One region of the Virgibacillus tibetensis genome, then DNA from elsewhere that is predicted to be linked to it. Evidence: riboswitches for the same ligand, from Rfam matches in the RefSeq annotation. Region 1 holds a riboswitch; the other holds the start of a gene.
The links. Region 1 has a riboswitch for cyclic di-GMP ahead of QGM71_RS05090 (anti-repressor SinI family protein). Riboswitches for the same ligand answer to the same signal wherever they lie in the genome.

Region 1 (5,457 bases):
TAACTTGCATTTGCTAGAGAAACTTCATCATCGATAGTACCACTTGATGAAACAGTAGATGTACTAATAGGATATTCAAATGGCATATCTTCTCCGAATCCAAAATTTTCCAACCCACTGACAAAGGCCTCATTACCCATTTCAACAGCCTTCATTGCAAAGTATATATTATCGGAACGAATCAATGCGTTAGACAGGTCTACAGGTCCACTGGATTCCGATACGCGGCGTACTTCGTAGTCTCCCCAGCCTTCACCATTACTCCAGGTCTTTCCCTGTATCTCTATACCTTCATCGGCATCGATGGTACCATTTTGGAGACCGATAGCCGCTGTTACAGGTTTTAATACAGAACCAGGAGCAAATGTAGCTGAAAAACGGTTGAGCATCGGTTCATTTTCATCGTTTTGAAGTTCTTCCCATAAGTTTTGGGTTGTACCATGTAATATTTCATTTGGATCAAATGCTGGACTGCTTACTAGTGCAAGCGTTTCTCCGGATTTAGGATCAATTGCTGCTGCTGTACCAGCATCCTCCCCGAATGATTCATATACTCGCTCCTGAACAATTATATCAATGGTTAATGTTACATTCTCGCCATTTTTCACTTCTTTTTCTGCCAGAATAACGTCTTCTTCACCATCTTTGGAAACAATAATCCTAGTTCCTTTTTCGCCTTTCAGCCGCTCTTCATACCATTTTTCTAATCCACGTTTTCCTATCATATCGTTCGGACCATATATTCCAGGTTCGGATTCTTCAATTTCTTCAGCAGTGATTTGGCCTATATTTCCAACCAGATGTGCAGCGGCCTCGCCTGAAGGATAGACGCGACCTGTAACTTCATCTATCATTACTCCGTCAACTTGAATTAATTGAGATTGCAGATCCTCATTATGAATGGTCTTTAATCGGACGAATAAATGGGGTTCAACCCAGCCTGCATTTAAAGCTGAATCTATGTTTTCTTTGGACATTCCGATAAGTCCCGCAATTTTATCTTTACTAGCCTCTGGATTGTCTCCAAGTTTTTCTGGTACGATTCCTACTTCATATACTGTAGCATTCATAGCTAAAGGCATCTGGTTTCTATCTTGAATTTCGCCTCGTATTGGTGGTTCTGTTCGTAAATTGATTTCACCGCCGTCTTTTATTTGTGGGAAAATAAATCCTGGATCCCATTGAACAAACCAGTTTTCATCATCTTCTTCGCCTTGTTTAACTAAAGTAGCTTCATATTCAAAATTTATTGGGCCAGCAATACTTTCCATTTGTACAGAGAAGGGGAAAATAGCTGTTCCTTCTTTCATCGCACTTTCCAATTGTTCTTCTTTCAGTGGTTTAAATGAAACCTCCAAGTCGGATATGGTAAGGTCCTCATAAATCTTAGCATAGCGATCCACAGATTCTTCTGCTGGATAAGTCTCTTTAGCTTCGGTACTGAACATCGCGTGCATTTTTTCAAACTCGTAATCATTCCATTGCTTTATGTAGGTATCAAAGCGCTCATTAGGTGTCACTTCATCCTCAGAGCAAGCAACGAGAAAAGCAATAAAGAATATAGAAAATAGTAGTGTGAATTTCTTCATATGATCCCCCCTAAAGTCGTAAAGCCTTTATGCTATTATACCACTTTTGAAATATAGAAATGTGTATATATAAGGAAAAGTCACCCTGACGGATTTCATTCAGGTGACTTTTCGTCAAGCATTTTAGTTGCTTATTATTTATTGCTTCGCATCCATATGGCTGTTAATTTCGGTGTTAATTCGATTGAATTCTGACTCTGGTACTACATAATACCAAATGCCACCTATGGTTTGTCCGCTTCCTGCTATTTCTATTGTCTCCACATTTTTTTGCGTGTTTCGATAGCCGCTGAATAAGGATTGTAACTTATTCATATCTAAATCGGTTTTTACGTTGCCACCCAGTATATCTAAAATATTACCAATCTTTGTAATACTTGAGAAACTGGCAGCTTCTTTAGCGGCTGCAGTAATTACTTTACGCTGTCGTTCATTACGCCCTAAGTCGCCACGCGGATCATTCTTCCGCATACGAATATAATCTAATGCCTGTTCTCCGTTTAGTGTAATCTGTCCTTCAGTGAAAGAGGTACCCCCCTGTGAGAAATTCTGATCGTTCGTGATCGTGACACCGCCTAAAGCATCAATGCCAAGTTTAAAGCCATCCATATTAACGCTGGCATAATAATGAACCGGCAGGTCGAAAGCTTCTTCAACTGTTTGTACAGACAAATCTACATCACCAAATGCGTAGGCATGGTTAATTTTATCCATTCCGCGACCAGGAATATTTACATACGTATCTCTTGGGATGCTGAGCATTGCCATGGATTCTGTTTTGGGATTTAATGACATAAGAACCATTGTATCCGAACGCCCTTTGTCACCTTCACGTTCATCAACACCCAATAAGAGAACATTAACGGAATTATTATCTTTGAAAATGGATTGGAGTTCTTTCTCACGATTTGGATCATTGTCTCTTGCCAACGGATTATGCATTGTCTCAACTGTATCTCCAACTTTATCCCACACATACAGAAGGAAGCCGCCGCCAATTAAAATAAATGCTACTAGTATTCCACCGACCCAAAAGGGCCATTTACGTCTCTTCTTATTATATCTTTTTTCTATTCTTGAACTCACACATATTCTCCTCTGTGCTAACTAACCGCTTTATCAAAATAGCGAAGTTCGCAAAAAATTATCAAATCTTGCATAAATTATATCTAACATAGGGAATTTAGTCTATTAAATTTTTAGTTTAGTACTTATTTATTATTGTCTACAGGTAGGGCGGTGATAATATAACGATCCGGGGCGCTCCCAATAAATGAAAAGGGGTAGCATGTTGTAAGTGTCAGCACCTCATCCGGGGCGGTCGGTACTATGATTGTTCGATCTTCTGCGTCTACAATATCAGTAGCAACGATCTCATAGGAAAAATTCCCGTAAGGTAGTTGAATTGTTAAGATATCTCCAATTTCCAGTTCACCCATCTGCCGGAATACGGTGTCCCGATGTCCCGACAAGACGATTTGGTCATTTTGCTGTGGATAGGCAGTTCCTTTATAATGACCTACTCCTTTTTCGAGTTCGTCTTCATGGGTCCCTTCTATTATTGGAAGCTGAGCCTCAAGCTTTGGAATAAATAAAATGCCCGCTGTGTCACCAGTTGAAGGGGAAAAATCTTCTGGTTTCGCAGCATTACCTGCGTTGTCACTATGTTTAGTACCTTGATCTAACAGCGCATGTGCTTCAGCAAGACTTTTATTTTGGGCACTTTCCGTTTTGAACCACTGGTAGCCACCAAAGCCGAGAAAGATAAAACCAGCAACTATCAATAGTACTGATAATTTTTTCATAGGAATAACTCCTTATTTTAGCAGTAAAGAAAGTATAACCATATTTCTTTCTGCATAAGTGCAACTAAGGCATCGCCCAAAGGCTTGGCGAATGCCAAGTTTTCTAATGTACCTTTTACTAAAGTATACAGAACTTTCAATTATAGTTAAAGCTGTTTTTATCTCAGGGCTTATAAAACGGTTGATTTCTCTGGTGTGATGGGTAGATTTTTTGTCCTTTACTAAGAAGAATACAATTGTTTAAAATTTGAACAATTAAAAAAGTTACCATAATAGTCAAAGAAACGGCTTATTTAATATCGTGGTTGGGGCTGGGTAATTCACCTAAAATAACTTGATTCTAAATACCTATTTTAAATCGACGTTTAATTTATTAGAAGCGCCTATAAAACTAACAAAACTAGTTGTATTTTGACAAAAGTATCTACACTAAGTACTACTTACTTGTAGTATGATAGTCTTATAAAATAAAAATTTTCTCAGTAAAAGGCAAACTCTTTGAAAAATGAGGGCGCAAAATCACAGGTCTAAAGCATTATGCCAAGATGGCTGGATTGTCTGGAGATAATATGGGGGACGGACAATGGAGAATACAGTTGAGCAAACCGCACTCGATTACGAATGGATTAACCTGCTAAAAGAAGCGAAGCATTTGGGATTAACTGTTGAAGAAATCCGGTTATATCTCTTGGAAGCGGGACAATCAGCTTAATGGTTTAATATTTATGTGCTATATATAGAACTCCTTATCTACTTTGTGGTATAATTTCCATTGAAAGAAGGTGAGGGCTTGATCGGTGAAAAAATAAAAAAATTACGTAAAGATAAAAAGATTTCTATTTCGGAACTAGCTGAAAGAGCAGGAGTAGCTAAATCGTATTTAAGCTCAATCGAGCGAAACCTCCAAACAAACCCATCGATCCAATTTATTGAAAAGATCAGTAAAGTGCTCAATGTCTCTGTAAATGAACTGATAAGAGAAGAAAGATTGAACGAAGTGGAAGATCTTGATAACGAATGGCTTAAAATTGTCCAGGAAGCTATGGATTCAGGAGTGTCCAAGGAACAATTTAAAGAATACCTGGAATTTAATAAATGGCGTATTAAGCAAGACAAATAGTTTTCTACTAACCGTGGAGCAGCATGCTTGCGGTTTTTTATTTTATCGTTTGACCGCAGAATACTTGCAACAAAATTAAACTTCTGTTCGTTTATAGGTAGGTGTCAAAACTGTTCTTCTTCGGTTAATTGGAAGGAATTGATGTGTGGAAAGGCACGCAGAAAGTTGAGGAATTTATTCATGCGTAAATACTTATATTGGCTGTTGCCTTTGGGGTGGATGGGAGTGATCTTCTACTCCTCTCATCAGCCCTATGAAAATCAGGATATAAAGCCTTTATTATCGAACACAGTTGATCTGTCTTTTCTTGAACCTTTTTTAGGTTGGATTTCGTTTACTTATCACAATTCTGTTGTAAGTATAAACACACACGGAGTTGATGGATTTATTGAATTTTTCATGCGAAAGGGTGCTCATGTTGCCGTATTTTTCCTGTTGACATCTTTATTTTATGTAGCTTTTATGAAATCAACAGAAATTAAGGTCACAACTGCTGTTATAATTTCCTTTTTACTAACAGTCGCATATGCTATTTTAGATGAAGTTCACCAAGGCTTCACACCGAATCGAACACCATATGCTGGAGATGTGATTTTGGATAGTTTTGGTGCTTTGATTGCTGTTATTCTTATTTTGGTTATTCGATATTTCAGAAAAAAATCTGCTCTAAAAACGACAGGAAATTTATAGTTGCTACGTATAATGTAGATGAAGAGATGATTTGCTATTAAAAATTCTTAAAACGACAAACTTCGACAACACTTTATAAAGTAATATGATATAGTACTATTTATCTATAGGCTTATTGTAAATAACACTTTAAAAGGACGGGGAATTGATGGGTGAGCAAGAAAAATATAAGTATATGCTGAAGAAAATTATTGATGAAACAGAAAGTCATAAGATTCAATCCTCCGAAGAATTAATTAAAACGTTGATCAAC
Region 2 (5,457 bases), 600 kb from region 1:
GCATTGCAGATCGAGCTAAGGCACTTATCGTATTAGCCAACTCTTGAGTTTTGGCCACTATTTCGATGATCAAACCTATCTCAGGAGAATTAATTTGCTCAGAAATTTCTTCTCCCATAACTGCATTCTGCCCATACTTGTAATGGAGAAAAGTGTATTCATTTTCATTAACTATGTCCTTTAAGTCCCTTCTGAGTTTTGCTTTTACACGCTCAATCACTCCCTCAAGATTTTTAATCATATATGGATCCCGTATGCCCGAAATACATATACTTCTATAACCTACAAATGCAGCCCCTTCTAATTTCACTTTGTATGGCAATGGCTCAAACTTGCTTCCATCTACCTTAACTGTTCTCTCATCTAATTCTGTAAAATTACAGTTCTCTAGGTTCAACTTGCCACCAGGAACGTGTAAATGAACTGGATTTGTTTTTTCATATAATGTATGGGCAGCAACTAGCTCTTTTGAAGTTGTTTTTAATGGATCTGCAGGTTCAATTGTAAAGTCATTTTTAGAAATAACTCCAATTGCCCCGTCAGATTCTCTAGGCACTGCAATTGCAGAACCGCACTCTAATATTTTTCCCATATGGTATGATAATCCTTTACTAAAACCTTTCATAATAGGAAAGGCAGCCATTAGAGCAGCATCATAAGCCCTTCCTGCAATTACTACATCCACATCGTTTTTTAACGCATTAATAATAGGTTCTACTCCCATTTGTGCAACTATATAGTTACTTCTATCAATATCCTCCGAAGTAATCTTCTTTCCCATTTCGAAATCCTCGATCTTATTCGAATCATTTGCAAGATTTAAGAAATCTTTATCGATTTCAGAATGTATTACTGCAATTTTGAGTGAAAGTTTATTTTCTTTTACTACCTCTTCAAACACTTCTAAAAATGAATTAAGATGCGGGGTAGCACCTGACCCTCCAACCGATCCAATAATTAAAGGACTATTTATTGAAATCGCTTCCATTAATATCAATGATAAGTCCTTTTTAACCATAGTACGTGATGTAAACGAATTGCCTACTCCTAAATAATATGGCCCAGGATCAGTAGAACCGGCATCAACAGCAATTACATTCGGTTTTTTTGCTATTGCATTTTTTAATGAACGCTCTGGAAATCCGTAACCTAACATTCCCATTGGTGTGTATATTGAAACCCTTTCCATCTTATCAAACCTCCTCTACATTTTATTACATCCGCATGAATTTCTAATGATAAGCTCCGTCTCTAGTTCAAAAGCATTTTGTTTTCGCTCAATACCTGAAATTTGTTGAAGTAATACTTCAAGACTAAGTTCCGCCAACTTTTTAGCAGGTTGATGAATAGTAGATAATGGTGGTTCAAGTAAGTGACTAAATCTCATCTCACTAAAACCAATAAGAGCAATATCTTCTGGACATTTAAGATGCAACTCCTTCAACGCACTTAACACGCCCAAATACATTAATGAACCTCCAATAAAAATTGCCTCTGGCCTCTTATCTTTTCCCATTAAATGTTTTAATGCTTTATAACCACCTGCAAATGATGAATTTCCGTGGATGATCCATTCATTCCGAACCGGAAGTCCAAAACTATTCAATGCATGAACGAAACCATCATACCTATCCTTACTTAATAACGTTTCAACCGAGCCAATTACTGCACCAATATCTCTATATCCATGAGTTTCAATAAGATGGTTAACACATCTTTCCGCGCTATGTCTATTGTTAATCTTTATTATAGGTATACCCTCAACATCTAACTTTCTGTTAAGCAATACAATAGGCATTGAATTCTCTTGTAAAACATAATATAAATGTTCATTTTCCCCTGGAGCAGGAGCTAAAATAATTCCATCTAATCGTTTAGATTGTAGCAATTTTAAATAATTTGTTTCCTTTAAAATGTCATCCTCACTATTACAAATAATTACACTATACCCTTCTGAATATGCTTTTTCTTCAATGGCTCTTGCAATTTCTGTATAGAATGGATTTTCTACATTAGAAACTATTAATCCAATCGTATATGTTTGATTAGAACGTAAACTTCTAGCAATATTATTGGGACTGTATCCTAGTTCATCTACAGCGTTTAAAACAGAGGATTTTAACTTATCGCTAACATAACGTGTATTATTGATAACATAAGAAACTGTAGCCGTTGAAACACCAGCGTGTTTTGCTACTTCTTTAAGGGTTACTCGTTCCCCCTTTCTCTTCACTGAACTCATTTCATACTCTCCTTTGATTTAATCGTTTAGATTTAATCGTTTAGATGGACTTTCTTTTGTAAAACATATTATATTATTCATTATTAATAGTCAATACTTAATAATCAGATTTTTAAGTGGTTTACCTTTTTTCTATAATTTAAAGTGCCTCCCATGGCTTAACATCTTATCTATAATGATTTTAATTATATATTTTACAATAAAAAAACTTTTAAAACCATACTAACAATTCTAATAGCTTACATAGTTATTTCCCGATAACTATAAATAACCTTTTTCTATTAATAAACTCATACATATTCCATAATTAATATACTTAACATCATCAACAGGAATGCGCAATACATTTTTAGAATCAAAAAATCTAGCATTATTCATAGGTGAGAGCTTACCCCTATCTAATACTTTAAATTCATTGTGATCCCTAAGGTTTTCTACCAAAATGAGTTATTAAATGGGTAAATTAATGGGGATGCATTTATTACTAACGCAAAGTAAAATGGATATTCCCCTTCAAAGAAAAAATTGTAAAATTATGGGGACTAATACCACTTTGGTTTTCACATAGAACGCAAATTATCCAACAGTTACTATAAGTCTATTAAAAAAATCCGCCTCACTCACGTCTGCACTATAAAGCTTTAAAGCGGTGGGGACTTGACACTCCACTGGGACTCGACGAAGTACATAGTATAAGCTTAGGATATAATTCTATTTTTCCCTGTGTTTTTTGCAATATACAGACGTTTGTCAGCTTCATCTAGTACATTGAGGATGTTATGATCGTAATCCTCCACCTCCACAATCCCCCCACTTATCGTTAAAGCGATCGTTTTACCATGATATGAAAACTGATGCGATTCTATATTTTTGCGAATTCTTTCCATAACCTTGATCCCCTCTTGCTTTTCTACTTTTCTTAATACTAAGAGGAATTCTTCTCCACCCCATCGAACAACCGAAGCATCACCTGGTACGCTCTCTCTTATAATAGATGCAGCTTGCTTTAACATACTATCACCTAATAAGTGACCATATGTATCGTTTATACTTTTAAAATTATCTAGATCACAAAATGCAACTGTTACTGAATAATCAATAGCCTTTGCTTTCTTTATTTCCTCTAGCAGAAGTTTTTCTCCGGATTGTTTATTGTACAAACCAGTTAGGTAATCTGTTTTTGATTCACTGATAGTTTTTCTAAGTTGCATTTGATAAAATAAAACCCCAAACCCTAGTACAAAGTAACTAACGGAGTTAACACAACCTTGCAACCAAACTAATAGTTCTGGATCCTTTGTAAATGCAACATGCAAAAATGTAAATACAGAAGCTAATATTGATATCAACATGATACTACGCTTTTTAAATCTTTTCACACTTGTAGCGAACGTAGTAATAATTGGTAAATAGTACATAGGATAGAAAGGGCTTTCTGTATGACCAGAATGAGCGATGATAAGAAAGATAACGCTTAAATGAATAACACTAATAACTAAAATCAAAAGAAGATTATTAGGAAGTTTTACTAGAATAGCAGGTAATATCATAATTACAAGAAATAGAAAAGTTAGCCACCAGGCATGAGAACTACCCCAAAAATAAATCACCACAAGAAAATAAAGAATACTTTGCACTACCGAAAATATCCCCATAGCATTTCTTTCATTAATACTCATAAGAGACCCACCTACCCCAAAAAGTATAAACAACAAAAAAAGACTTGTTTAACCGAAAAAGCCTAGAGTAAGTCCCTATACAACCGGCATCCTAGCTACCTTAGTTCAAATGAACGTTAGGCCTATGGTTTTGCGTCCCAGACTTTCGTACTGGTTTGCCCTTAATTCGGTAGGTCTATTATATCATTTATTACTAATTTTTAAAAATTTCGAGATTGCATATGGTGTGAGTCTGAAAGCATTGTGGACTGCGATGCCTGTACCATGGCCCACCCTCCAAAAATCATGCGATAGTAAAATAGTACCAACAAACACAAAACATGGGGGTGATCTTTTGTATTGTACAAACTGTGGAACAAAACAAGGTGAAGGGGCTAGATTCTGTCATTTATGCGGAAACTAGAATCTAACGTAGCAAAGGAAAGTAATACGCAACAGCAAGTAGTACATAAAAAAGCGCAGGATGTTGTTCAGCTGGAATCTACTTTCCAGGCCTTTTCTCCAAACGAACAACTGTCCGATGAGGAGTTAGTACGCCATTATGTTGGTCCGAAAAAGGTAGATTACTATACGGAGAAGTTCCCCATTTCCTCGCAGTTTAATATTAAACAAACTTCTTTTTGAATAAATTCTTTTTGTTTCGAACTGTACTATTATTGAAGAATTTATAGTTTATAAAGTTTATTACAATAAACAACATAGCAAATATTATTAATGGGTTTGTGAAACCACCTCTTACAAGATGGAATATCCAAGTTGCACTTACTGCCCACAACATAAAATGCTTAATTGATAGTTTTTTGTCCAAGATAGCGAAGAAAAATCCAAACAAAATCAGGATTACTAAGCCAACTAAACCAAAGTTAATATAAGCATCTCCTATTATACCTGGAGGTACGGACATCCCTTCTATATCAGGTTCTAACCAACTAGCCACAATTTGTTGTGTGTTTTCAGGTTTATCCCTCCATATTGATCTTGGGATAACAGAAAATAATAACCTATAGTAAGATTGACCATTTAAAAAGTCGTTATATAAAGGAACGTAATTAATTACATCCAAAACTCTTGTCGAATAACCTATATCTCCAGACATTATAGATGATTCTAAAAATAACTTTAAATCAAAGTCGAAACTTTCAATGTTTTGGCCAGGTTGTAAAAAACCTCGAAAAAACCTTGAAGTTATCGCAAGAAGGAAAACTAAGACACCTAAAAATAAAGTAATGATTTTAGGTGACAAGTAATTTTTATATTTATTGTATCCATATAATCCACTATAGTAATATCCAACTAAAACCGAAGCTGAATGAACAACTAGCAATGACCTCGTTCTAAAGAGCATAAATATTAGGGTTTCCAACAAAATGAAAATTAATATCCACTTTAGAACGTTAGAATGTTGCCTTGCTTTTACAGTAAAGAATACTAAGAAAAACAAAATTGATGTCATATAAAAACCATAAGTAGCCAGTAGCCGAAAAATGCTGGGGTTTTTAAGTTCTAAACGACTTAAATTCATTATATTTAGTGTTC

Region 2: linked by a shared signal. The riboswitch ahead of QGM71_RS07755 (GGDEF domain-containing protein) and the one ahead of QGM71_RS05090 (anti-repressor SinI family protein) in region 1 are both predicted to bind cyclic di-GMP.

What each region holds. Positions count from the first base shown of each region.
Region 1 covers NZ_JARZFX010000002.1:30,950-36,406, reverse strand. Annotated here, with positions in the region: gene QGM71_RS05105 (penicillin-binding transpeptidase domain-containing protein) at 1-1,589, opposite strand, end outside; gene QGM71_RS05100 (LCP family glycopolymer transferase) at 1,728-2,675, opposite strand; gene QGM71_RS05095 (class D sortase) at 2,801-3,394, opposite strand; cyclic di-GMP riboswitch class I at 3,873-3,956, shown strand; gene QGM71_RS05090 (anti-repressor SinI family protein) at 3,978-4,106, shown strand; gene QGM71_RS05085 (helix-turn-helix domain-containing protein) at 4,185-4,514, shown strand; gene QGM71_RS05080 (VanZ family protein) at 4,695-5,204, shown strand; gene QGM71_RS05075 (hypothetical protein) at 5,353-5,457, shown strand, end outside.
Region 2 covers NZ_JARZFX010000002.1:631,485-636,941, forward strand. Annotated here, with positions in the region: gene QGM71_RS07745 (acyclic terpene utilization AtuA family protein) at 1-1,189, opposite strand, end outside; gene QGM71_RS07750 (LacI family DNA-binding transcriptional regulator) at 1,205-2,242, opposite strand; gene QGM71_RS07755 (GGDEF domain-containing protein) at 2,941-3,921, opposite strand; cyclic di-GMP riboswitch class I at 4,004-4,091, opposite strand; gene QGM71_RS07760 (hypothetical protein) at 4,312-4,545, shown strand; gene QGM71_RS07765 (O-antigen polymerase) at 4,526-5,457, opposite strand, start outside.